2 linked regions of the Rhodopseudomonas sp. BAL398 genome follow. The protein of the gene in region 1 binds, or shares a complex with, the protein of each later gene. Links are inferred from orthologs where the notes say so. Each region holds a gene or a part of one and is shown on either strand. Other genes may lie near its edges. The genes, in order: accC and accD.

What was found.
Region 2: the proteins of accC (region 1) and accD are in contact, whole or in part, in a solved structure (PDB 8UXZ), measured with the Escherichia coli proteins. The link is inferred for Rhodopseudomonas sp. BAL398 from one-to-one orthologs.

What each region holds. Positions count from the first base shown.
Region 1 is NZ_CP133111.1:764,081-780,185, reverse strand. The notes cover bases 1-2,929. They hold accC (acetyl-CoA carboxylase biotin carboxylase subunit), read left to right. Parts: upstream 1-751; coding sequence 752-2,107; downstream 2,108-2,929. Other genes in these bases: RBJ75_RS03655 (ferric reductase-like transmembrane domain-containing protein), read right to left, coding at 2,472-2,929; RBJ75_RS03660 (cytochrome b5 domain-containing protein), read right to left, coding at 2,104-2,475; accB (acetyl-CoA carboxylase biotin carboxyl carrier protein), read left to right, coding at 131-625; aroQ (type II 3-dehydroquinate dehydratase), read left to right, coding at 1-91. Outside these bases: more of RBJ75_RS03655, read right to left, coding at 2,930-3,734; RBJ75_RS03650 (hypothetical protein), read right to left, coding at 3,739-4,062; RBJ75_RS03645 (sensor histidine kinase), read left to right, coding at 4,252-5,781; RBJ75_RS03640 (response regulator), read left to right, coding at 5,778-6,218; RBJ75_RS03635 (sensor histidine kinase), read left to right, coding at 6,215-7,300; RBJ75_RS03630 (metallophosphoesterase), read left to right, coding at 7,428-8,546; RBJ75_RS03625 (citrate transporter), read left to right, coding at 8,924-10,243; RBJ75_RS03620 (c-type cytochrome), read right to left, coding at 10,397-11,629; RBJ75_RS03615 (GMC family oxidoreductase), read right to left, coding at 11,635-13,398; RBJ75_RS03610 (gluconate 2-dehydrogenase subunit 3 family protein), read right to left, coding at 13,403-14,041; aat (leucyl/phenylalanyl-tRNA--protein transferase), read left to right, coding at 14,335-15,015; RBJ75_RS03600 (DUF2155 domain-containing protein), read right to left, coding at 15,090-15,986. UniProt on the Escherichia coli protein: This protein is a component of the acetyl coenzyme A carboxylase complex; first, biotin carboxylase catalyzes the carboxylation of the carrier protein and then the transcarboxylase transfers the carboxyl group to form malonyl-CoA.
Region 2 is NZ_CP133111.1:4,008,516-4,017,631, reverse strand. What follows is about bases 6,342-9,116. They hold accD (acetyl-CoA carboxylase, carboxyltransferase subunit beta), read left to right. Parts: upstream 6,342-7,129; coding sequence 7,130-8,104; downstream 8,105-9,116. Other genes in these bases: RBJ75_RS18845 (bifunctional folylpolyglutamate synthase/dihydrofolate synthase), read left to right, coding at 8,101-9,116; trpA (tryptophan synthase subunit alpha), read left to right, coding at 6,342-7,014. In the rest of the region: rpsA (30S ribosomal protein S1), read left to right, coding at 222-1,919; signal peptide peptidase SppA, read left to right, coding at 2,141-3,115; RBJ75_RS18875 (integration host factor subunit beta), read left to right, coding at 3,286-3,591; RBJ75_RS18870 (lipopolysaccharide assembly protein LapA domain-containing protein), read left to right, coding at 3,627-4,007; RBJ75_RS18865 (phosphoribosylanthranilate isomerase), read left to right, coding at 4,096-4,752; trpB (tryptophan synthase subunit beta), read left to right, coding at 4,752-5,969; more of trpA, read left to right, coding at 6,181-6,341.

The sequences.
Region 1 (16,105 bases):
CTTTGCCAGCCTGTGCGGCTTCGGCATCGACGGCTACCGGCTCGCCATTACGGGCCTGGCCGCAAAAATCGGCGCCGGCGCCAAAGCCTGACCCCGCGCCCTTCACCCACCAACGTTTGGATTAAAGAATATGGCCCGCCCGCCTGAAGACAAGCCAGCCGCGAAGCCCAAAGCGACCGATACCAAAGCGGTTGCCGACCACGCGCTGATCCGTGATCTCGCGTTGCTGCTCGACGAGACCAATCTGACCGAGATCGAGATCGAACGCGCCGGGTTGCGGGTCCGGGTCGCCCGCAATGTCAGCATCAACGCTGCGATGCCGGCCGGCTATCAGCCCCCCGGGATCGCGAGCGCCGCGGTGCCGGCGCCGGTCGCCGACATCTCCAAACATCCCGGCGTGGTGCCGTCGCCGATGGTCGGCACGGTGTATTGGGCCTCGGAGCCCGGCGCCAAGCCGTTCGTCGAGGTCGGCAACAAGGTCGCCGCCGGCGAAACGCTGCTGATCATCGAGGCGATGAAGACGATGAATCAGATTCCGTCGCCGCGCGCCGGCACCGTGACCCAGATCCTGGTCGAGGACGGCCAGCCGGTCGAATTCGGCGAACCGCTGGTCGTGATCGAATAACCACGTCTGCGTCGTCCCGAAGCGCCGGCGCTGGCGGCTCGGGACGACATCATGAATCCCAACAGACCGTCCCCTTCGAGGCGCGCGACAGCTCGCAGCTCAGGGCGACGGGAGAAGGCAGAGACGATGTTCGACAAGATCCTGATAGCCAACCGCGGCGAGATCGCGCTCCGGGTGCTGCGCGCCTGCAAGGAACTCGGGATCGCCACCGTGGCGGTGCATTCCACCGCCGACGCCGACGCCATGCATGTCCGGCTCGCCGATGAAAGCGTCTGCATCGGTCCGCCGGCCTCGAAGGACAGCTATCTCAACGTCCCGGCGCTGCTGGCGGCCTGCGAGATCACCGGCGCCGACGCGGTTCATCCCGGTTACGGCTTCCTGTCGGAAAACGCCCGCTTCGCCGAGATCCTCGCCGAGCACAATCTGCATTTCATCGGCCCGAAGGCCGAACACATCCGGCTGATGGGCGACAAGATCGAGGCCAAGCGGACCGCCAAGCGGCTCGGCATTCCGGTGGTGCCGGGTTCCGAAGGCGCGGTTGGCCCCGAAGACGACGCCATGGCGATCGGCCAGGCGATCGGCTTTCCGGTGCTGGTCAAGGCCGCCTCGGGCGGCGGCGGCCGCGGCATGAAGGTGGCGCAGACCGCCGACGACCTGATGCTGGCGCTGTCGACCGCCGGCAACGAGGCCAAATCGGCGTTCGGCGACGCCTCGGTCTATCTCGAGAAATATCTGCAGAAGCCGCGCCATATCGAGATCCAGGTGCTGGGCGACGGCCGCGGCGGCGCGATCCATCTGGGCGAACGCGACTGCTCGCTGCAGCGCCGTCACCAGAAGGTCTGGGAGGAAGGCCCCTCCCCGGTGCTGACAGCGGAGGCCCGCGCCCGGATCGGCGGCATCTGCGCCAAGGCGATGCAGGACATGCAGTATCTCGGCGTCGGCACCATCGAATTCCTCTACGAGGATGGCGAATTCTACTTCATCGAAATGAACACCCGAATCCAGGTCGAGCATCCGGTGACCGAGATGATCACCGGGATCGATCTGGTGCTGGAGCAGATCCGCGTCGCCGCCGGCGGCGACCTGCCCTGCACCCAGGACGAGATCGTGCTCAACGGTCACGCCATCGAATGCCGCGTCAATGCCGAGAGCCCGGTGACGTTCCGACCCTCGCCCGGCAAGATCACCCGCTATCACCCGCCCGGCGGTCTCGGGGTCCGGATCGATTCCGCCGTCTATCAGGGCTATACGATCCCACCCTATTACGACTCGCTGGTCGGCAAGCTGATCGTGCACGGCAAGACCCGCGCCGAATGCCTGATGCGGCTGCGCCGCTCGCTCGACGAAATGGTCGTCGATGGCATCGAGACCACGTTGCCGCTGTTCCGCGCCCTGGTCCGCGAGCCTTCGATCATCGACGGCGACTACCACATTCACTGGCTCGAGCAGTATCTGGCCGCCGGCGATTCCAAGACCGGCTAATCTGCACCGGGCACGAAGCGGCCGACCCGGTATTTCGGCAGCAGATCGTCGGCCTCCTTTGAATGCGGCCGGCCCTTGGTCTTAGTGTCATAGGCCTGGGTGGCTTCCTTGCCGCACCAGGGCTCGATGATCTGCGGCCGCGACGGATGATCCGGCAGATAGGCCGACAGATCATAGACCTGGCCCCGGATCGCCATCCAGCAATCCTGCGGCGTGGCATGTTTGGCCAGCTCAGCCGAAGTGATGTCCCGACTGGCCGAAATCGCCGCCGGCTGTTCGGCATGCGGCGACAGCACATCGCCGGCCCAGAACGCCAGCACCATCACCCAAAACAAGCTCGTGGTCGCCAGATATAATTTGCGCATCATCTGAACTCGAAGTTTTCGTAGTGGATGTGTTGGGCGGTGACGCCGCGCGCCCGCAACGCGGATTTCAGCGCGGCAATCAGCCCGGGCGGTCCGCACAGATAGCATTCGACGCCTGACAGTTTCGTGGCCGGCGGCAATAGCCGCTCCAGATCCGGCAGGGCGTCGCCGGTCGCCACCACCTGCAGCGAAAGCCTCGGATCGGCCGGAGCGATGGCGCGCAAATCCGGCAGGAACGCCGCGTCGGCCTCGTTGCGGCACAGATAGATCAAGGTGGTCGGGCCGCCGATCCGACCGGCGTTCAACAGCGCGACGAACGGGGTGACCCCGATCCCGCCCGCCACCCAGAGCTGCGGCGCCGAGCTGGTGCCGAGCAGCCCGCCGAACCCGCCCATCACCCGCGCCGCGACCCCCGGCTCGACCAACATCATCCGCCCGGTGCAATCGCCCAGCGCCTTGACGCCGACATGCAGCACCTGGTCGGCATCGATCGCGCTGACGGTGAACGGATGGAATTCGCCGCAGCCGCGATATTTCGGGCCGTTGTGAAGCGCGACCAGCACGAATTGACCGGTGCCGACCTCAATCGGATCGCCCAGCGGACGCAGCGCGATCTCGACCACGCCGGCCGCGATCTGCCGTGCCGAGGCAACAATGTAGGGCCGCGCCGCCAGCCCGAGATCGCCGCGCAGCAGCCGCCAGGCCAGGATCAGTCCCACCACCGCCATGATCGGCAGCACCGGCTCGTCGATGCCGAGCAGGACCAGATGGCCGAGGCCGAGCAGCACCCCGACCGCCAGCATGGCGTGCAGCCAGCGCCACGGACCATAGGGAATGCGACGGACAAAGCTGAGCGCCAAGCCCAGCATCAGCGCCAGCAGCCCCAACCAGCCGGTCCAGACCGGCCAGCTCTCGGTCAATGGCGACAGCGTCGCCCAGGCGATCGCAGGCGAGGTCGACAGCCCATTGGCGGCCAGCGCCAGCGGATGCAGCAGCAACAGCACATAGGCAACCACCCCGGTGCCGTGATGCCAGCGATACATCCGCTCCAGCCCGCCGAGCCAGCGCGCCAGCCGCGGCTCGCGCAGCATCAAGGCCAGGCTCACCAGCAGCAATCCGGTGCCGAGCCAGCCGACGATGATGCCGGCGGCGCGCATCGGCGCCAGCCCCTCCGGATAGGCCCAGACCACGAACCCGATCGGCACTGCAACCGTGAGCAGCGGAATCGACCAAAAGCCCAGCCTGGATCGCAGCCCCGCCACCAGCTCAATTCCTTTGCGGCGGTGAAGGCTTGAGGTGCTCGCAAAAATCCCATTGCGAATCCGGGGGCTTGAGGCGGCGTTCGACGGCGCGCATCACCATCAGGGCATGATGCTGTCTGCGGTAGACCTCGCACGACCGGTAATCCGTAAAGCCGCGCACCCGCGCCTGATGGTCGATCCGCTCCTGCGGGCTCATTAATTGCCAGCCCCTGGTGTTGCCCTCATCGGCCCGCCACGGCCGGGCAGACGCGACGTCCGCGGAGCCGAGCAGGAGGGTCGCGATCAGGACCACGGCCGAAACGTTTCGGATATCGATTGTGGCGACCACGGGGCACTCCTTTGCGGCTCGCACCGTCGGCGCAGGACGGCATTGCCGCCATACGCCTATCGGCTATTGTGGCTTCAGATATAAATTACGGCCAACGGAACCAATGTTCGATCAGATTATTGATAGGTGATTTTTGCAGACGATCTTGCTGGGATGGGCTGGTTTTGCTGACGACTTTGAAGGTGCGCGGTGACGGTTGATCGCGCGCGTGAACGTGGCCTTGTCCAGATCGCCCTCCTTGCCCTTGCCTTCGCAGTGCTTGTCGCGGTCAGCATCGGGTCGGTCTACTGGCTGGAGCAGGCTCGCGAGGATAGCGCGTGGGTCGCGCACACGCTTGAGGTTGAGAACCAGATTTCCCTGACCCAGCTGCAGATGCGCCGCGCCGAGAGCGCCGAGCGCGGATTTGTCCTGACCTCGCAGAGCGAGTTCATGGATGAATTCCAGGATGCCTCAGAGCAGATCATGCCGCTGCTGCAGCAGTTGCGGGGGCTGGTTCAAGACAACGACGTGCAGCGCCCGTTGATTGCCGAAGTGGTCGACCTCACCGAGAAGCGGCTGGCGCAATTTCGGCAAGTGCTGCAACTGGCGAAGGAGAACAAGATCGCCGAGGCCAACGCGATCATCCGCGACGCCACCGGCCGTGACGCGATGAGCAGGATTCGCGACCTCACCGCCGATATGCGCACCGAAGAGCAGCGGCTGTTCACGGTTCGCACCGACGCGGCCGACCGCAGCCAATCGCTGGCCTCGATCGTCACCACCACCGGCTCGGGGCTGGTGCTGGTGCTGGCTGGCGTCTCGATCTTTCTGGTGCGGCGCTCGGCCCGCGCCCGCGACGAGGCCGAGGGGCAATTGCGTGACAACAACCTCAACCTCGAAGCCACGGTCGACGAACGCACCTCCGATCTGCGCGAGGCCAATGAGGAGATCCAGCGCTTCGCCTATATCGTCAGCCACGACCTGCGCTCGCCGCTGGTCAACATCATGGGCTTCACCAGCGAGCTCGAGGAATTGCGCGGCGACATCTTCCGGCGGATCGCCACGCTGGCGCGTGCCGCGGCGCCGCAGGCGATCGACGCCAGCCTGGACGATCAGGGCCAGCCGCTGCTCGACGAGGCCGACAAGCAGCTGTCGCAGGATTTCACCGAGGCGCTCGGCTTCATCAAATCATCGATCGGCAAGATGGACCGGCTGATCAGCGCCATCCTCAACCTGACCCGCGAAGGCCGGCGCGAGTTTCAGCCGGTGCAGATCGATACCCGCGAATTGATCGAGAACATCGCCTCCACGGTGGCGCATCAGGCCGCCGAAGCCGAGGCCGAGATCCGGATCGAGCCGTTGCCTGAGATCGTCAGCGACCGCCTCGCCCTGGAACAGATCTTCTCCAACCTGATCGACAACGCGCTGAAATATCTCAAGCCGGGGGTTCCCGGCGATATTTCGATCCGCGGCCATCAGCGGCTGGGCTTTGCGATCTTCGAGGTCGCCGACAATGGCCGCGGTATCGACCCCAAAGACCACCAGCGCATCTTCGATCTGTTCCGCCGCGCCGGCACCCAGGACAAGCCCGGACAGGGCATCGGCCTGGCCCATGTCCGCGCCTTGGTGCGCCGACTCGGGGGCACCATGTCGGTGGCCTCGGAACTTGGTCGAGGCAGCACCTTCACCATCACCCTGCCGGCAAAATGGACGGCCTCCAAACGGGATAAACGCGCATGAGTAACCCAGTAACGATCATCATGATCGAGGACGACGAGGGCCACGCCCGGCTGATCGAACGCAACATCCGCCGCTCCGGCGTCAACAACGAGATCATTCCGTTCACCAACGGTACAGCCGCGCTGGACTACCTGTTTGGCGCCGATGGCAGCGGCATCGCCCATAAGGACCGCGCGCTGTTGATTTTACTCGACCTCAATCTGCCGGATACCAGCGGGATCGACATCCTGCGGCGGGTGAAAGACAACGACCACCTCAAATGCACCCCCGTCGTGGTGCTGACGACCACCGACGACGCCCACGAAATCAAGCGCTGCTACGAATTGGGGTGTAACGTCTACATCACCAAGCCGGTGAATTACGAAAGCTTCGCCAACGCGATTCGCCAGCTCGGTTTGTTCTTCTCCGTGATCCAGGTCCCAGCCGCCAACTCATGACCGCAGCCAAACCCACCCTGCTTTATATCGACGACGACGAAGCGCTCGGCCGGCTGGTCACGCGCGGCTTGCAGCGACATGGGTTTAGTGTCGAACACGTCCTCAGCGGCGAAGCCGGCATCGAACGGCTGCGCCACGGCGGCATCGACGTGGTCGGTCTCGACCAATACATGCCCGGCCTCGACGGGCTGGAAACCCTGGAGCAGATCCAGACCCTTGCGGATCCGCCGCCGGTGGTGTTCGTCACCGCCTCGCAGGATTCCAAGATCGCGGTGACCGCCTTGAAGGCCGGCGCCGCCGACTATCTGGTCAAGGACACCCAGGGCGACTTCGTGCCGCTGCTGCAGGTTGCGGCCGGCCATGCGTTGCAACAGGCGCAGATCCGCAAAGCCCGCGACGAGGCTGAGGCCGAGGTTCGCGCCTCGCGCGACCGCTACGCCGCGCTCGCCGCCGAGCGCGAGATGCTGCTGCGCGAGGTCAATCACCGCGTCGGCAACTCGCTGCAGATCATCGCCTCGCTGCTGCATCTGCAGGCCTCTTCCAGCAAGCAGGAGGAAGTCAAGGCGGCGCTGACCAACGCCATGGGCCGGGTCGCCGCGGTGGCGCAGGTGCATCGCCGGCTCTACACCTCGCACGACCTCAAAAGCGTGATGCTGAATCAATATCTCGAGGCGCTGCTGGAAGATCTGCGGCGCTCCGCCGAAGGCAACCGGATGTCGCGGCTGACGCTGAAGGCCGAGGCCGTGGAGATCGATCCCGACCGCGCGGTGGCGATCGGCATCATCGTCAACGAGCTGGTGATGAACGCGGTGAAATACGCCTACCCCGACGGCGCCGGCCCGATCCACGTCGAACTGTCCGCTCAAGGCGACGAGCTCGCACTGGCGATCACCGATGATGGCGTCGGCCTCAACGTCAAGATCAATCCGCAATCCACCGGCATGGGCCAGCGCATCGTCAACGCGATGGCGACCAAGCTGGATGCCAGCGTCGAGCGCGATCCCGGTCATACCGGCACGCGAATCGTGCTGCGGTTTCGCCGGATCAATGCGCCGGCACCGACGATGGCGGTGGCGAATTAGCACCGCTCGCCCTACCGCGATTGCGCGCCGCCCGGTGCTTTGCAGGCGCATCCAGTCGACTGGTACGCTCCCGGCGCAGGTCAGCCGACGCAGCAATGATCGACCTTCCCTATTCCGGAGAGCTGTGATTTTTCACCTCATCTTCAGCCTGCCCTGGCTGCTCGTCGCCACCCGGTTCATCTGGCCGTTGCAACTGCCGCTCTCCATCAAAATCGTGGTGGCGGCCGTACTGTTGGTGGGCTCGCAATATCATCTATGGAGCCGGCTCTCATCGGGCTCGGTGTTCGCGCCCGAATTTCCCCGCGCCGCGGTGATTCTTTTCAATTGGGCATTCGGCGCCATCGCGTTTCTCGCGCTGTTGCAGATCGTGCTCGACGGCGCAACGCTGCTGGCGATGCTGGTCCATGGCGGCAGCGTGAGCGTGCCTGACGAGGTACGTTATGCGATGGCCGCCGTCGCCGCCGGCCTGGCGGCGATCGGCGTCCATCAGGCGATACGGCTGCCGCCGGTCAAAGACATCGAAGTCGGCATCGCCGGCCTGCCGCCGCAATTCGACGGCTACACCATGCTGCAATTGACCGATCTGCACATCAGCCGCCTGTTCCCTGCGTCATGGACCCGGGCAATGGTCGCGCGGGCGAACGCCCTTGGCGTCAACCTGATCGTGATCACCGGAGACCTGATCGACGGCCCCATCGCGGCGCGCAGCGCAGATGTCGCGGCGCTGGCCGACCTGCGCGCGGCGGATGGCGTGTACATGATCCCCGGCAACCATGAATATTTTTTCGATTACCCCGCATGGATGGATTACTTCGCCGCGATGGGCATGCGCCTGCTCGCCAACGATCACGCGGTGATCGATCGTGACGGCGGCGAGCTGGTTCTCGCCGGTGTCACCGACCTGTCGGCAGCCCACACCCGCCACCCCGCCCCGGATCTCGCCGCCGCCCTGCTAGGCGCACCCAAAGACGCACCGATCATCTTGCTTGACCATCAACCGAAGAACGCACCGCGCGCCGCCGCGCGCGGCGTGGCGCTGCAACTATCGGGACATACCCATGGCGGGATGATCCTCGGGCTCGACCGGCTCGCCGCCCGCGCTAATGGCGGATTCATTTCGGGTCGCTACGCGATCGACGGGATGACGCTTTACGTCAATAACGGCACCGCGCTGTGGCCCGGTTTCGCGCTGCGTCTCGGGCGCCCGTCAGAGCTGACGCGGATCAGGCTGCGCCCAGCAATCTGATTGAACCGCTGCGCGGCCGCACCGGATGCGAGCATCCAGACGATCTGCGGCACCCGGCCAGTCGAGCCTCCACCTCGTGTTGCGACTCACCTGATCGAGGCGCAGAACATTTGCGGGCTACCGACTAACTTTTGATCTTCCTCGATCTTCTCGAAAGAACTTTTCGAAAGTCGGGATGCCTTCTTAAGAATCATGCTCTAGAAACGGGTTTGCGCTGCTTGCCATTTACGCAGCGGTCGGGCAGCTTCCGCCGCGCCGGCTGGCTGCAGCGAACGCGCCAGTTGCAAATCATTCTCACCCGGGATAATTGCATTGGTATCGCCCGTCCTGCGATCGTCGAGCCCGACCTACATCATCCACAACCATGCCCTGCCACCATGCCGAGGGCTCCCGGCGATGAGTGCTCTCCACGGCCAGCCGGCCGCGCCGGCGCCCTTGCGCGCTGGGGAATTGCCGAGGCCGTCGTGATCGAACCTGTTCTGCTGCTGGGCATTCCCGTCGACTTCATCCTGTTTACGCTGACGCTGATCGGATGCGCGACCTTTCACCATTATACGCTGCCGATTGCGCTCACGGGCCTGGCCACCATCACCGCCTACAAGCTGATTTTCACCGGTTTCAAATACGGCGTGGGGTTGATCGGTCTTGCCCATCACATGGAGCATGAGTGGGTCACCCTGGCCAATCTGTTCCTGCTGCTGACCGGATTCGCGCTGCTCTCGGCGCATTTCGAGAAGAGCCACATCCCCCAGGAAATGCCGGCGCTGCTGCCGGACGATTGGAAGGGCGGCATCGTTCTGCTCGGAATGGTGTTCTTCATGTCAAGTTTTCTTGACAACATCGCGGCGGCCCTGATCGGCGGCACGGTGGCGCGCCATGTCTTTCAGGGTCGGGTCCATATCGGCTACCTCGCGGCGATCGTGGCGGCTGCCAATGCCGGCGGCGCCGGCAGTGTGGTCGGCGACACCACAACCACGATGATGTGGATCGGCGGCGTCAGCCCGCTCAGCGTGGTCGAGGCCTACATTCCCGCGCTGGTGGCGCTGATGGTGTTCGCGGTGCCGGCATCGATCACGCAGCATCGCTATTCGCCGATCATCAAGAACCCGCCGAGCGGACTGAGGATCGAGTGGATCCGTGTCGGCATCGTCGCGGCTATTCTGATCGCGGCTCTGCTGGCCAATGTCACCGCAAATCTGAAATTTCCGGCGCTGCTCGACACCGTCCCGGTGCTTGGCCTCACGGTCTGGAACGTGCTGCTGTTGACGACGCCGCTGCGCCGGCCGGACTGGGAACTGATGCCCCAGACTATCAAGGGAACGGTTTTCCTGCTGGCCTTGGTCACCGCGGCCTCGATGATGCCGGTCGAACAATTGCCGACCGCGAGCTGGCAGACCGCGCTTGGTATCGGCTTTGTATCTGCCGGCTTCGACAATATCCCGCTGACCGCCCTGGCGCTCAAACAGGGCGGCTATGATTGGGGCTATCTGGCCTATGCGGTGGGCTTCGGCGGGTCGATGATCTGGTTCGGCTCGTCTGCGGGCGTGGCCTTGACCAACATGTTTCCCGAGGGCAAGTCGGTGTTCCGTTGGCTGCGCCACGGCTGGGCCATTCCGATCGCCTATTTCGTCGGCTTCTTCGCCCTGCTCGTGCTGGTCGGCTGGAATCCGGAGCGGTTGACGATGCTGGTGAAATAACTCCGGTGATGCGGCCAAAGCCCGCCCGGGCTTTGGATCTGCGCTGCCTTAACGGGCTGTTGGAAAAGAGAACAACGCTCTCGATCCGATTGCTCTTAGTGCTCGCCGTGAGTCTGATGTGTTCGTGCCGAGAACGATTTTTTCAACAGCCTGCTAAGGCGCGCTCGCCAGTGACCGGCGCTGTTTGGCGACATTGCTGGCCGTGACCGGCGCGGCGGCATTGCCCCATTGGTTGCGGATATAGGTCAGCACCGCCGCGACCTGGGCATCGTTGAGCCGCCAGTCGAACGCCGGCATCGCCGGCCCCGTCGGCTTGGTCGCGGTCGCAACCGCACGGCTTCCATGCAGCACCAGCCGCGTCAGCGTGGTCGGATCCTCGGACTGCACCAGCGCGCTGCCGGCAAGTCGCGGGAACAGATGGGCCTCGCCGATTCCATCGTCCTTGTGGCAGACCGCGCATGAATCCTTGAAGATCGCAGCCCCGGCCCGCATCGCATTGTTGCTGGCCGCGACGGCAACGGGCGCAGCCTTGACCGCGCCGAGCCCGCTATCCTTCAAATACGTCGCGATCGCCGCGATATCCGCATCCGGCATGTGCGAGGTGGAGTGCCGGATCGCCTCGGCCATCGGCCCCGACGCCAGCGTCCAGCTGTTGCTGCCCGTCTTCAGATACTGGACCACCTCGTCCTTGGTCCAATTGCCGATGCCGCTGCGCGGATCATTGGTGAGGTTGGGCGCGTACCACCCCTGCAGCGTCCCGCCCGCCAGCGCGGCCGCGGCCTTGTCGCCGCCCAGCAGCGTCTTCGGCGTATGACAGGTGCCGCAATGCGCCGGACCCTGCACGATATAGGCGCCGCGATTCCATTCGGCGGATTTGTGCGGATCGGGCCGATAGTGGCCGGGCGTGAAATTCAGCCAATTCCAGCCCAGCATCGCCAGCCGGATATTGAGCGGGAACGGCAATTGATTGGAGACCACGGCGTTGCTGACCGGCTCCACGGTGGCAAGATAGGCGCGGATGGCCAGCACGTCGTCGTCGGTCATCTTGGTGTAAGCCGGATAGGGCATCGCCGGATACAGCCGCTTGCCGCCCTGGCCTCGCCCCTCGCGCAGCGCGGAGAGGAATTCGGCATCGGTCATGTTGCCGATCCCGGTCTGCCGATCCGGCGTGATGTTCGCCGCAACGATCGTGCCGAACGGCGTGGCGAGCGGCAGTCCGCCGGCGAACGGCTTGCCGCCCGGCGCGGTATGGCACCCGCCGCAATCGCCGAGCACCGCCAGCGCGCGACCGCGTTCGATACGGTCGAAACTTTGGCTGTCCTGCGCGGCGGCGGGAGCTGCGACGACCGCCAGCAGCGCGGCGACGGCGAGAGATGAGCGCATCATCGGCTTCACACCAGCGGTCCCGGGTTTTTGAGGTAGCGATTCTTGATCGCGTCGGCGGTCCAATAGGCCAGCGCGCCGACCGTATCGGTCGGGTTGTAGCCGTGGTTCTGCGGAAACACCGAGGCGCCGCCGGGCACGAACACGTTGTGGACGTCCCAGCTCTGACAGTAGCGGTTGACCACGCTGTTGGCGGGATCGGCGCCCATCACCGTGCCGCCGGTGTTGTGGGTGGTCTGATAGATGTTGACGTTATACGGCCCCTTGCGCGGGCTCGCCTTCATCTCGACCGGATCCATCGCGCGCGCGATCTCGGCAAGGCGCGCGGTGAGATAGGCCGACATCTTCAATTCATTGTCGTGGAAGTCGAACGTCATCCGCATCAATGGCCGGCCAAGCCGGTCCTTGTAGGTCGGATCGAGATCGAGATAGCAGTCTTGATAGCTGTAGGAGCTGCCGTGGGTCGAGAGATTGAAGGCGCTCTGATAAGTTTCGGCGGTCGCCTTCTTCCAGGCCGCGCCCCATTTTGGCGTCCCCTCCGGCACCGGCCGGGTCGAGATCGGCCGGGCGCCGGTCTGGCCCGCGCCCATATAGCCGCCGCCGACAAAGCCGAGCCCGCTATGGTCGAAATTGTCGCCATTGTAATCGTCGATGATCATGCCGTGGGCGCCGGTGGCGATGAACGGATTGAGGATCTTGTCCTTCAGGATCAGGCTGACGCCCGACGTGGTCTGATAGGCGTAGTTGCGCCCGACCACGCCCTGCCCGGTGGCGCCGTCATAGGGTTTGCCGATGCCGGACAACAGCATCAGCCGGACATTGAACAACGAGAAGGCGCAGACCAGCACGATGTCAGCGGGCTGCTCCCATTCCACACCTGACGTATCCACATAGGTGACGCCGGTGGCGCGTTTGCCGGTGGAATCCAGATTGATCTTGGTGACTTCGGAGTCGGTCTGCGCGGAAAAATTGGGGAATCGCATCAAGGCCGGCAGCACGCAGGTCTGCGGGCTGGATTTGGCGTAATTGCCGCAGCCGAAGCGTTCGCAGAAGCCGCAATAAGTGCACTGCCCGAGCTTGACACCGAGCGGATTGGTATAGGCCTCGCTCATATTCGAGGCCGGCTGCGGAAACGGCGTGTGCCCGGTTTTCCGCGCAGCCTCGGCGAACAGCGTGGCGGCGAGCCCCTGTTTCAGCGGCGGGTTCGGATAGTCCGACGAGCGCCAGCCCTCGAACGGATTGCCGCCGGGCTGCACCGTGCCCTTGAGGTTACCGGCCTTGCCGGAGGTGCCGCAGAGCTTTTCGAAGCGGTCGTAATAGGGCTCCAGCTCGTCATAGCTGACCGGCCAATCCTGGATCGTCATGTCGCCGGGCAGCGCATCCTTGCCGTAGCGTTCCTCGAGATGGCTGCGCAGCTTGAAATCAGTCGGCAGGAAGCGCCAGGTCTGACCGTTCCAATGGACGCCGGCGCCGCCGACGCCATTGCCGGGAAGAAAGCCCGAAAAGCTGCGGATCGGCAGCGCCGATTGGCTGGCATTGTTGCGGAAGGTCAGCGTGTCCTGCTGCGGCCGCAGAAACAGATCGAGCCGCACCGCGTAGCGCAATTCGTCCTGCGCATAGGCCGGCGGAAAGTCGGTCGCGGTGTCGCGCCACGGGCCCCGTTCGATCGCCACCACGTCGAGGCCGGCTTTCGCCATCTCATAGGCCAGGATTGAGCCGGTCCAGCCGAGCCCGACGATCACCACGTCCTTGCGGGGAAGTTTGCGTGCCATTGTCCTACTCCCGCACGGTCCAGTCGGACCGCCCCATGATGCTCACCGGCGGCAGCGGGTAGGCCTCGTTATGATGATCAACCCAGTCGCGATAGTCGTAGCGCGCGCCCGGAAATCCGACGAGCTTCCAGCCGGCCATGTCGCGATTGCCGCCATAGACCGGATCGGCAAAGAAGCCTTCCTGGGTGTTCTGCAGCAGCAGGGCAAAGAATTCGGCGGATTTGACGCCCTTGAGCACGATCGAACCCGACTCCAGCCCGCTCAGCACCTTGTCCTGATCGGCCGGCGCGAGATCGCGAAATGATTTATCGGCGAATGTGATGCCGACATAGTCTGCCAGCGCCTTCAGCCCGGCCCGGTAGCGCGCCGCGGGGGAGCCCGGCATTTGAAACGCCTGGGACGCGGCGCCGGCCATGAAGGGCGGCTGGGTGTAGAGGCCCGCGGCATGGCCATAGGGACCGGCCAATTGCCGATCGATATAGACGGCGCAACCGGCCTCCTTGCCGCCGGGACCCCTGTCGTCGGGAGGAATCAGGCGATCGACCACGGCTTCGACCAGTGCGGCCTCTTGCGCCGTGAAGAACACCCAGGGCCCCGGACGCACCTGGATCGGCGGCGTCGCGCTGCCGGGATCCCAGGGCATCCTGCCCCCGACGGTGCGCGCAAAGACGGGCGTCGCGCCGACGACCATGAGGGCCGCGGTCGAGGTGAGCAGCGAACGGCGAGATAGGCTTGGCAAGGCGGCATGATCCACCGTGAGGACCCTCTTGATTGGCCCGGCGGCAATTTGTCGCGCCGGCGCAGACAGCTATGGGGTATCTCACACCAATTGTCTCCAACCCTATTTTTTATCCGGACGGGAACAAAACCCCTGCTCGTTAAACTACGGGCGTGCGGCGTTGTCGCCGCGACCGCACAGGCATGGTAGGTTGAGTGATGAGTTCACGCGACTCCGCATCGTCCGAGATCACGCCCGAAGTGCTGCTACGCGCCTATGCGTGCGGCATTTTTCCGATGAGCGAGAGCGTCGACGATCCGACCCTGTTCTGGGTCGAGCCGGAGCTGCGCGGCATCATTCCGCTGCGGGGCTTCCACATCGCCTCGCGACTGGCCCGCACGGTGCGCTCGGACGCCTTCACCGTCACCGTGAACCGGGATTTCAAGGCGGTGATCGATGGCTGCGCGGCGCCGCAGCCGGATCGCGACGACACCTGGATCAACCGCCGAATCCGCGAGCTCTATACCGAGCTGCACCGGATCGGCCACTGCCACAGCGTCGAGGTCTGGCAGGACGGCGACCTCGCCGGCGGGTTGTATGGCGTCAGCCTCGGCCGGGCGTTTTTCGGCGAGAGCATGTTCCATCGCGCCCGCGACGCCTCAAAAGTCGCGCTGGTGCATCTGGTGGCGCGGCTGATCGCCGGCGGCTATGTGCTGCTCGACACCCAGTTCGTCACCGAACATCTGCGTTCGTTCGGCGCTGTCGAAGTGCCGCGGCAGCGCTATCGCAAGATGCTGGATGCCGCGCTGAAAGGCATGGCGGCATTCGATGTGCTGCCGGTCGACGCACCGGTCAGTGGCGCCGACGCCTTGGCGATCATCGCGGGCAACGAAAAATAACCTGGATCAAAAATCAGGCGTCCTTCCGAGCGCCTGCAGCATGAGCTGCATGCAGATCGGGAGTCTCGAACCAATTACTGCCGGAATGCCGGGAACGGATTGGGCGGCGCCGCCGAGCGCTGCCTTGGTCGCGGCTTCGGGGCTGGCGCCGGCGCCGGCGTATCGGGCTGCGCGGCGGCCACGGCGTTCTCCGGATTTTTGCAGTCGGTCAGCCAAATATCGTAAATCGGGTGCTCGACGCCGTGCAGGCCGGGACTGGCGGCGAACATCCAGCCGGAGAAGATCCGCTTCACTTCGCCCTGCAGCGTGATCTCGTCGACCTCGACAAAGGCGTCGGTGTTGGCGGCCTCGGTCGCCGGCCGCGTATAGCAGGCGTCGGTCTTCACCCGCAGCGCGCCGAATTGCACGGTCTCGCCGATGTCGGCGTCGAAATTGATGATCCGGCCGGTGATCTTGTCGAGGCCGGAGAAACTCGCCTTCTTGTTGACGATCTTCTGCGCCGGCGGTTCGGTGACGATCTCGTCGCCAGGTTGCAGCGTCGCGGCGGTCGGCGGTGCGGCGTCGGGCGTTGCGGCACCGGGTGTTGCGGGCTGCGGCTGGCCTTTGGGTTGGCGCTGGCCCGGCGGCAGGCCGGGCAGCGGATTGACGGCGGCGCTGGCCGGCGGATTCTGCGGAATGATGGTGGTACCGGGCGGCGGCGGCAACGGCTGCGATTGCACGGCACCCGGCAGCGGGGCGCCCTGTCCCGGGGCCAGTCGATTCGGCGCCGGCAGCAGCCGACCGCGCTGCGGCAGATCCGGCACTTCCTCTTCGTCGTCGGGCGGATATTCGTCGCGCGGAACACTGCCCGGCGGACGCGGCGCCGGATCGGAAAAAATATTCCCGATCTGCGCGCGCGCAGGCGGCGCGACGGCAACCAACGAGGCGGCAAGCAGGGCCGCTAGGGCCGTTGAGGTAACAATCCGACTCATGGGGTTCGAAACATTCCGCGCGGCGTCAAATCGACGAATCAGGCTCGCGACATTGTACAAAATTAGGCCGCTCGCGTTCGTCCTCCGGTTAACACGGCGAATACGGCGGGGAAAGGGCG
Region 2 (9,116 bases), 3.2 Mb from region 1 along the record:
GATGGTCTTCGGCCTCGGTTGCGGGGCCGATCGTCGCGTTCGGATAACCGGACAACTGCTGGAATAGCTTTTCGAACCACCGGATCGATCGTGCAGGCATGCTGCCGGCCCGCTCCCGCAATCTTTTGCAGGGCGGTCGTCAGGTTCGCGGACCCCTGACACTTCACCTTCGATCCGCCCAACAACCCGACTGGCCGGCGATACCCGCATCTGGAGAACAAATGGCTTCGACTGCTTCCTATAATCCTTCCCGCGACGATTTTGCCGCGATGCTCGACGAGTCCTTCGCCGGCGGCAATCTGCAGGAAAGCTCTGTCATCAAGGGCATTGTTGTTGCGATTGAAAAGGACATGGCCGTCATCGACGTCGGCCTGAAGACCGAAGGCCGCGTCGCATTGCGCGAATTCGCAGCCCCCGGCAAAGACAGCGAACTCAAGGTCGGCGACGAGGTCGAAGTGTTTCTCGACCGGATCGAGAATGCGCTCGGCGAAGCCGTGCTGTCGCGCGACAAGGCGCGCCGCGAGGAAAGCTGGGGCAAGCTCGAAAAGGCCTTCAACAACAACGAGAAGGTCCACGGCGTCATCTTCAACCAGGTCAAGGGCGGCTTCACCGTCGATCTGGATGGCGCAGTCGCCTTCCTGCCCCGCTCCCAGGTCGATATCCGCCCGATCCGCGACGTCGCGCCTTTGATGAACAATTCGCAGCCGTTCCAGATTCTCAAGATGGATCGCCGCCGGGGCAACATCGTGGTGTCGCGCCGTACGGTTCTCGAAGAGACCCGCGCCGAGCAGCGCCAGGAACTGGTGCAGAACCTCGAAGAGGGTCAGGTCATTGACGGCGTGGTCAAGAACATCACCGATTACGGTGCGTTCGTGGATCTCGGCGGCATCGACGGCCTGCTGCACGTCACCGATATCGCCTGGCGCCGGGTCAATCACCCGACCGAGGTGCTGACCATCGGCCAGACCGTCAAGGTCAAGATCATCAAGATCAACCACGAGACCCACCGCATTTCGCTCGGCATGAAGCAGTTGCTGGACGATCCGTGGCAGGGCATCGAGGCCAAGTACCCGCTGAACGCGCGCTTCACCGGCCGCGTCACCAACATCACCGACTACGGCGCGTTCGTCGAGCTGGAGCCGGGCATCGAAGGCCTGATCCACGTCTCGGAGATGTCGTGGACCAAGAAGAACATGCACCCCGGCAAGATCGTTTCGACCTCGCAGGAAGTCGAAGTGCAGGTTCTCGAGGTCGATTCGGTCAAGCGCCGCATTTCGCTCGGTCTCAAGCAGACCATGCGCAATCCGTGGGAAGTGTTCGTCGAGAAGTATCCGGTCGGCGCCACCGTCGAGGGCGAAGTCAAGAACAAGACCGAATTCGGCCTGTTCCTGGGCCTCGACGGCGAAGTCGACGGCATGGTCCATCTGTCCGACCTCGACTGGAAACAGCCGGGCGAGCAGGTGATCGACAACTTCAAGAAGGGCGACATGGTCAAGGCCATCGTCCTCGATGTCGATGTCGAGAAGGAGCGTATCTCGCTCGGCGTCAAGCAGCTCGAAGGCGACCCCTTCGCCGAGCCGGGCGACGTCAAGAAGGGCGCGATCGTGACCTGCGAAGTGCTCGACGTGAAGGAAGGCGGCATCGATGTGCAGATCATCGGCACCGACTTCGCCACCTTCATCAAGCGCTCCGAACTGGCGCGTGAGCGTTCCGATCAGCGCGCCGAACGTTTCGCCGTCGGCGAAAAGGTCGATGCGCGGGTGATCCAGTTCGACAAGAAGGCCCGCAAGGTCCAGGTCTCGATCAAGGCTCTGGAAGTCGCCGAAGAGAAGGAAGCCATCGCGCAATACGGCTCCTCCGATTCGGGGGCGACCTTGGGCGACATTCTCGGCACCGCGCTGAAGCAGCGCGACAAGTAAGCTACCGCCAACACGACAGGGCCTCGGCAGATTGCCGGGGCCCTTTTTTATTGAGAGCAATTCTACATTGTATCGGCGCGCCAAATCCCTCTCCTAATCGCCCCTCCCAAGAGCGGCGAGGAAGTGTTTTCTTCATATTGGGTTGCAATTGATGTATTCTGGACGCGATCAATCAACATTCCCGATCGAAAACCGTGACTGCCTCTTCAGCGGAGAATTCCATGTCGTTTGATTCCGATCTGATCGTCGATCGCCGCAGGATGCGTCGCAAGCTGACCTTCTGGCGCGTCGTCGCGGTGCTGGTGGCGATCGCCGCCGTGGTCGGGATCGGGGCGTCGATGACGTCGTCGGGACCCGGCATGCTGGCGTCGAGCTCGATCGCGCGGATTCATATCAACGGATTGATCCGCAGCGATTCCGATCGGGTCGAGGCGCTGGAGCGGCTGGGGAAATCCTCGGCGGCGGCGGTGGTCGTGCACATCAATTCGCCCGGCGGCACCACCGCCGGTTCCGAGCAGCTCTATGACGCGCTGGTTCGGCTGAAGGCGAAGAAGCCGGTGGTGGTGGTGGTCGAGGGCCTGGCGGCCTCGGGCGGCTACATCGCCGCGCTGGCGTCGGATCATATCGTCGCGCAGCAGAGCTCGCTGGTCGGGTCGATCGGCGTGCTGTTCCAGTTTCCGAATTTCACCGGGTTGCTGAAGACCGTCGGCGTCCAGGTCGAGGAAGTGAAATCGTCGCCCCTGAAGGCGGCGCCCAATGGCTTTGAGCCGACCAGTCCCGAAGCCCGCGCCGCGCTGGAATCGCTGGTGAAGGATTCCTACGCCTGGTTTCGCGGGTTGGTGCAGCAGCGCCGCGGCATGGACGACGCCCAGCTCAATGCCGTCGCTGACGGCCGGGTGTTCACTGGCCGGCAGGCGGCCGGGCTGAAGCTGATCGACCAGCTCGGCGACGAGAAGACCGCGGTGGCCTGGCTGGTCGCGGAGAAGAAGGTGCAGAGCGATCTGCCGGTGCGCGACTACAAGCTGGAGCCGCGCTTTGGCGATCTGACGTTTCTGCGCGCCACGGCATCGATCGCATTCGATGCGCTCGGCCTCGGCACGGTGGCGCGGCGGATCGAGCAGGCTGGAATGCAGTCTGTCGGCCGTCTCGGCATGGACGGGATGCTGGCCCTATGGCGTCCCGAAGCGGCCAACTGATACCGCGATATGGCGTGCGGAACTTTGCGCGCGATACCGCACACTGCGCCGGGAGGCGTTTTCGCCGCGCGTCTCGGCTCGTTTCCAGCGCCGCTCATTTCATTTAGCGTCTTGACAGTTCAGGGTATTTTCACGGAAATGGCGGTCCGCACGCACGGACTTATCTCTCGATGATCAAATCAGAACTCGTTCAGCGCATCGCCGAGCACAACCCGCATCTGTATCAGCGGGACGTGGAGAATATCGTCAATGCGATTCTCGACGAGATCGTCGCGGCGCTGGCGCGGGGCGACCGGGTTGAACTGCGCGGCTTCGGCGCGTTCTCGGTGAAGCATCGGCCCGCGCGCGCCGGCCGCAATCCGCGCACCGGCGCTCATGTGCCGGTCGACCAGAAGAGCGTGCCGTTCTTCAAGACCGGCAAGGAAATGCGCGAACGGCTGAACCGCGAGCAGAGCGCCGCAGACGCCGGCGCTTAGCGCGGAACCCGATTGCGGGGCAAGGCGAGGACGACATGTATAAATTCTTCATGGCCTTGGTGCTGGTGCCGCTCGGACTCATCCTGATCGTGTTTGCGGTCGCCAATCGACACCTGGTCACCGTGGCGTTCGACCCGCTCAATCTCGGCGATACGCCCGGAAGCGTCACCCTGCCGCTATTCGCTTTGGTGATCGGGGTGGCCATCCTCGGCGTGCTGGCAGGCGGCATCGCGACCTGGATCAGGCAGCGGCATTGGCGCCGCGACGCCAGACGGCATGCGGCCGATGCGGCCGAGGCGCGGGCGCAGCTGGCCGATCTGCGCGCCAGCATCGCCACGCCGGCGAGAAGCGAGTCGCCGCGGCTGCTCGGGCGGGATTCCGCAAGCGAGCGCGACAAGGCCGGCGCGACGTTGTAAAAACGCCCATCCGCCGGCGTCTCGTCGTCCGCCAATCCTGCTGCGAGGGTCTTCGCGCTTATTCCATTGCGATCGATGTCTGTTGCTCATGCCTGTCGTCGTCAAAATCTGCGGCTTGTCGACCCGAGACACGCTCGACGCTGCGCTGGACGCCGGCGCCGACATGGTGGGTTTTGTGTTCTTTCCCGCGTCGCCGCGACATCTCGGCCTTGAGCGCGCGCGCGAGCTGGGCCGGCAGGCGCGTGGCCGCGCCGCCATCGTGGCCTTGAGCGTCGATCCCGACGACGCGCTGCTCACCGACATCATCGATGCGTTGGCACCCGACCTGCTGCAATTGCACGGCGCCGAGAGCGCCGCGCGGGTCGGCGACATCAAGCAAAAATTCCGGCTGCCGGTGATGAAGGCGATCGCCGTGGCGACGGCGGCCGATCTTGCCGTAATGCCGCGCTATGCGGCGGTTGCCGACCGCATCCTGTTCGACGCGCGACCGCCGAAGGGGGCGACCCGGCCGGGCGGGCTCGGCGCGGTGTTCGACTGGAAATTGCTGCGCGACCTCGATCTGCAAGCGCCTTTTATGGTATCTGGCGGCGTCAATGCCTCCAATGTCGCCGAGGCGCTGCGGGTGACCCGCGCTGGCGGCGTCGATGTGTCCTCGGGCGTCGAGACGGCGCCGGGGGTGAAAGATCCCGAATTGATCCGCGCCTTCCTCCGCGCCGCGCGCGCCAGCCAAGAATTGATGATGTGATGAATTCAGCTTTGCCCAATTCCTTTCGCTCCGGCCCCGACGACCGCGGCCATTTCGGCATTTTCGGCGGCCGCTTCGTCGCCGAGACGCTGATGCCGCTGATCCTCGATCTGGAAAAGGCCTATACGGACGCCAAGGCGGATCCGGCGTTTCAGGCCGAGATGGACGGCCATCTCAAGGACTATGTCGGCCGGCCGTCGCCGCTGTACTTCGCCGAACGTCTCACCGCGCATCTCGGCGGCGCCAAGATCTATTTCAAGCGCGAGGAGCTCAATCACACCGGCTCCCACAAGGTCAACAATGTGCTGGGCCAGATCATGGTGGCGCGGCGGATGGGCAAGAAGCGCATCATCGCCGAGACCGGCGCCGGCCAGCACGGCGTCGCCACCGCGACGCTGTGCGCGCGGTTCGGGCTCGAATGCATCGTCTTCATGGGCGCGGTCGATGTCGAGCGGCAGCAGCCCAATGTGATCCGCATGGAAATGCTCGGCGCCAAGGTGGTGCCGGTGCAGGCCGGCGCGCGCACGCTGAAGGACGCGATGAACGAGGCGATGCGCGACTGGGTCACCAATGTCAGCGATACCTTCTATTGCATCGGCACGGTGGCGGGGCCGCATCCCTATCCGATGATGGTGCGCGACTTCCAGTCGATCATCGGCACCGAGACCAAGGCGCAGATGCTGGCGGCCGAAGGCCGGCTGCCGGATTCGCTGATCGCCTGCATCGGCGGCGGCTCCAATGCGATGGGGCTGTTTCATCCTTTTCTCGACGATCCGTCGGTCAAGATCTTCGGCGTCGAGGCCGCTGGCCATGGCCTGACCCAGCTGCACGCCGCCTCGATCGCCGGCGGCCGCCCCGGCGTGCTGCACGGCAACCGCACCTATCTGCTGATGGATGAAGACGGCCAGATCCAGGAAGGCCATTCGATCTCGGCCGGCCTCGATTATCCCGGCATCGGGCCGGAGCATTCCTGGCTGCACGAAACCGGCCGCGTCACTTATCTGTCCGCCACCGACGACGAAGCGCTGGCCGCGTTCCAGCTGCTGTCGCGGCTCGAAGGCATCATCCCGGCGCTGGAGCCGGCGCATGCCATCGCCAAGGTGATGGAGCTGGCGCCGACCCTGCCGAAGGATCACCTGATGGTCGTCAACCTCTCCGGCCGCGGCGACAAGGACATCCCGCAAGTCGCGGAGATTTTGAAGGGCGGCAAGACGTGATTGCAGTTCAGGCTTCGCAGTACGGCGCCCCCTCCCTAACCCTCCCCCGCAAGCGGGAGAGGGGACCGGCCGCCGTTGCGGCGAACTCATCCATCAAATTCACGCGTGTGAAGCAAGACCTCTCCCTCTGGCACAGCCTGCGCCCTCTCCCGCTCGCGGGGGAGGGTTGGGGTGGGGGCCTCGGCTTCTCAAAGAACGCAGGCGCTCACTCATGACCCGTATCGACACCCGTTTCGCCGCTCTGCAGCAGCAAGGCCGCGCCGCCTTTGTGACCTTCGTGATGGCGGGCGATCCCGATCTTGAGACGTCGCTTGCGATCATCAAGGCGCTGCCCAAGGCCGGCGCCGATATCATCGAGATCGGGATGCCGTTCACCGATCCGATGGCGGACGGGCCGGCGATCCAGGCGGCGGGCTTGCGCGCACTGAAGGCCGGCACCACGCTGAAGAAGACGCTGGCGATGGTGCGCGCGTTCCGCGACGGCGACGACGCCACGCCGATCGTGCTGATGGGCTATTACAATCCGATCTACATCTACGGCGTCGACAAATTCCTGGTCGATGCCAAGCAGGCCGGCGTCGATGGGTTGATCATCGTCGATCTGCCGCCCGAAGAAGACATCGAGCTGTGTCTGCCGGCGATGAAGGCCGGGCTGAATTTCATCCGCCTCGCCACGCCCACCACCGACGACCAGCGGCTGCCGGCGGTGCTCGCCAATACGTCGGGCTTTGTCTATTACGTCTCGATCACCGGGATTACCGGCTCCGGCAGCGCCGACGCCGACGAGGTCGGCGCCGCGGTCGCCCGGATCAAGCGCCATACCGATCTGCCGGTCTGCGTCGGCTTCGGCATCCGCACCCCGGAGGCGGCGCGCGCCATCGCCCGGAAGGCCAATGGCGCGGTGGTCGGCTCGGCGCTGATCGATGCGTTGCAGCAAAGCCTGGACGCCGACAATCGCGCCACCCCGGCGACCGTCGGCGCGGTCGCCGATCTGGTGGCCGCATTGGCTGCCGGGGTCCATGGCGCCAAACAGGCCGCCGAATAGGCTGAAATAGGGTCAATATTGACCGAAAGCGGCGGTTGCCGGGTTGCGCCCGGGCCGCCATATAGACAGTGAGCCCGGCTGGGAGCGTTGCCCCAGCAGCGGCGCGGAGCACGTCATGAACTGGTTGACCAACGTCGTACGTCCGAAGATCCGCAACATCCTGCGTCGCGATACGCCGGAGAATCTGTGGATCAAATGCCCCGATACCGGGCAATTGGTGTTCTACAAGGACGTCGAGCAGAACCAGTTCGTCATCCCCGGCTCGAATTATCACATGCGGATGGGCGCCACCGCGCGGCTCAAATCGATCTTCGACCACGAGACCTGGTTCGACGTCGCGCTGCCCGAGGTCACCGCCGATCCGCTGAAATTCCGCGACGAGCGCAAATATGTCGACCGGATCAAGGACGCCCGCACCAAGACCGGCGCCCATGATGCGATCCGGGTCGGCTATGGCAAGCTCGAAGGTCTCGGCGTCGTCGCCGCGGTGCAGGATTTCGATTTCATGGGCGGCTCGCTCGGCATGGCCGCCGGTGAGGCGATCGTGCGCGGTCTCGAACTGGCGGTGGAGAAACAATCGCCCTTCATCATGTTCGCCGCCTCCGGCGGCGCGCGGATGCAGGAAGGCATTTTGTCCCTGATGCAGATGCCGCGTACCACGGTCGGCGTGCAGATGCTGCGCGAGGCCAAGCTGCCCTATATCGTGGTGCTGACCAACCCGACCACCGGCGGCGTCACCGCGTCCTACGCCATGCTGGGCGACGTGCAGATCGCCGAGCCCGGCGCGCTGATCGGCTTTGCCGGCGCGCGGGTGATCGAGCAGACCATCCGGGAGAAACTCCCCGACGGGTTTCAGCGCGCCGAGTACCTCAAAGACCACGGCATGATCGACATGGTGGTGCACCGCCATGACCTGCGCCCGACGCTGGCGCGGCTGTGCCGGATCCTGACCAAGACGCCGCTCGAGCAGGTCGTCGTCGCGGCCCCGGTCGAACCGGCCGCTCCCGAACCCGTTGTCGAGCCGGCCGAGATCGCTTCCCCCGAAACCGAGGCCGAGCCCGTGGTGGCGCCGGCCGCGCCGCAGGCGTGAGCGAAGGCGCAGCTCCCGCCGCGACGCTCGCCGCACTGCGGGCGCGGCTGGCGAAGCTGCATCCCAACCGCATCGATCTCGGCCTGGAGCGGATGCAGGCTCTGATGCAGCGGCTCGATCGTCCCGAGCGCAGCCTGCCACCGGTGATCCATGTCGCCGGCACCAATGGCAAGGGCTCGACTATCGCCTATCTGCGCGCGATCCTCGAAGCCGCGGGATTGCGCGTCCACGTCTATACCTCGCCCTGGCTGGTGCGGCCCAATGAATGCATCCGGCTGGCCGGCAAATTGGTCGGCGACGATCAGCTGATCGCGGCGCTGGCGCATTGCGAACGGCTCAATGCCGGCGAGCCGATCACGCTGTTCGAGATCGAGACCGCCGGGGCGTTCGATCTGTTCGCGCGCAACCCGGCCGATGTGCTGCTGCTGGAAGTCGGTCTCGGCGGCCGGCTCGACGCCACCAATGTGCTCGAGCGGCCCGCGGCCTGCGTGCTGGCGCCGATCGGGATCGATCACACGGAATTTCTAGGCAGCACGCTGGCCGAGATCGCCGCCGAGAAGGCCGGCATCATCAAGCGCGACGTCCCGGTGATCTGCGCCGAGCAAGCGCCCGAGGCGATGGCAGTGATCGAGCAGCAGGCGCGGCGGATGCGCGCGCCGCTGCATGCCAGCGGTCAGCAATGGCATGTCGGTATCGAGCACGGCCGGCTGGTCTATCAGGACGAGCGCGGATTGATGGATCTGGCCGCGCCCAGATTGTTCGGCCGGCATCAGGTCGACAATGCCGGCTTGGCGATCGCCACGATGCGCGCGCTCGACGGTTTCAATATTGGCCAGGCCGCCTATGAGGCCGGCATGGTCGGCGCCGAATGGCCGGCGCGGATGCAGCGGCTGTCGGCGGGTCGGCTGATCGCGCAGGCGCCGCCGGGCAGCGAGATCTGGCTCGACGGCGGCCACAATGCCGATGGCGGCCGGGTCGCAGCGGCCGCGCTGGGCGATCTCGAGGAGCGGGT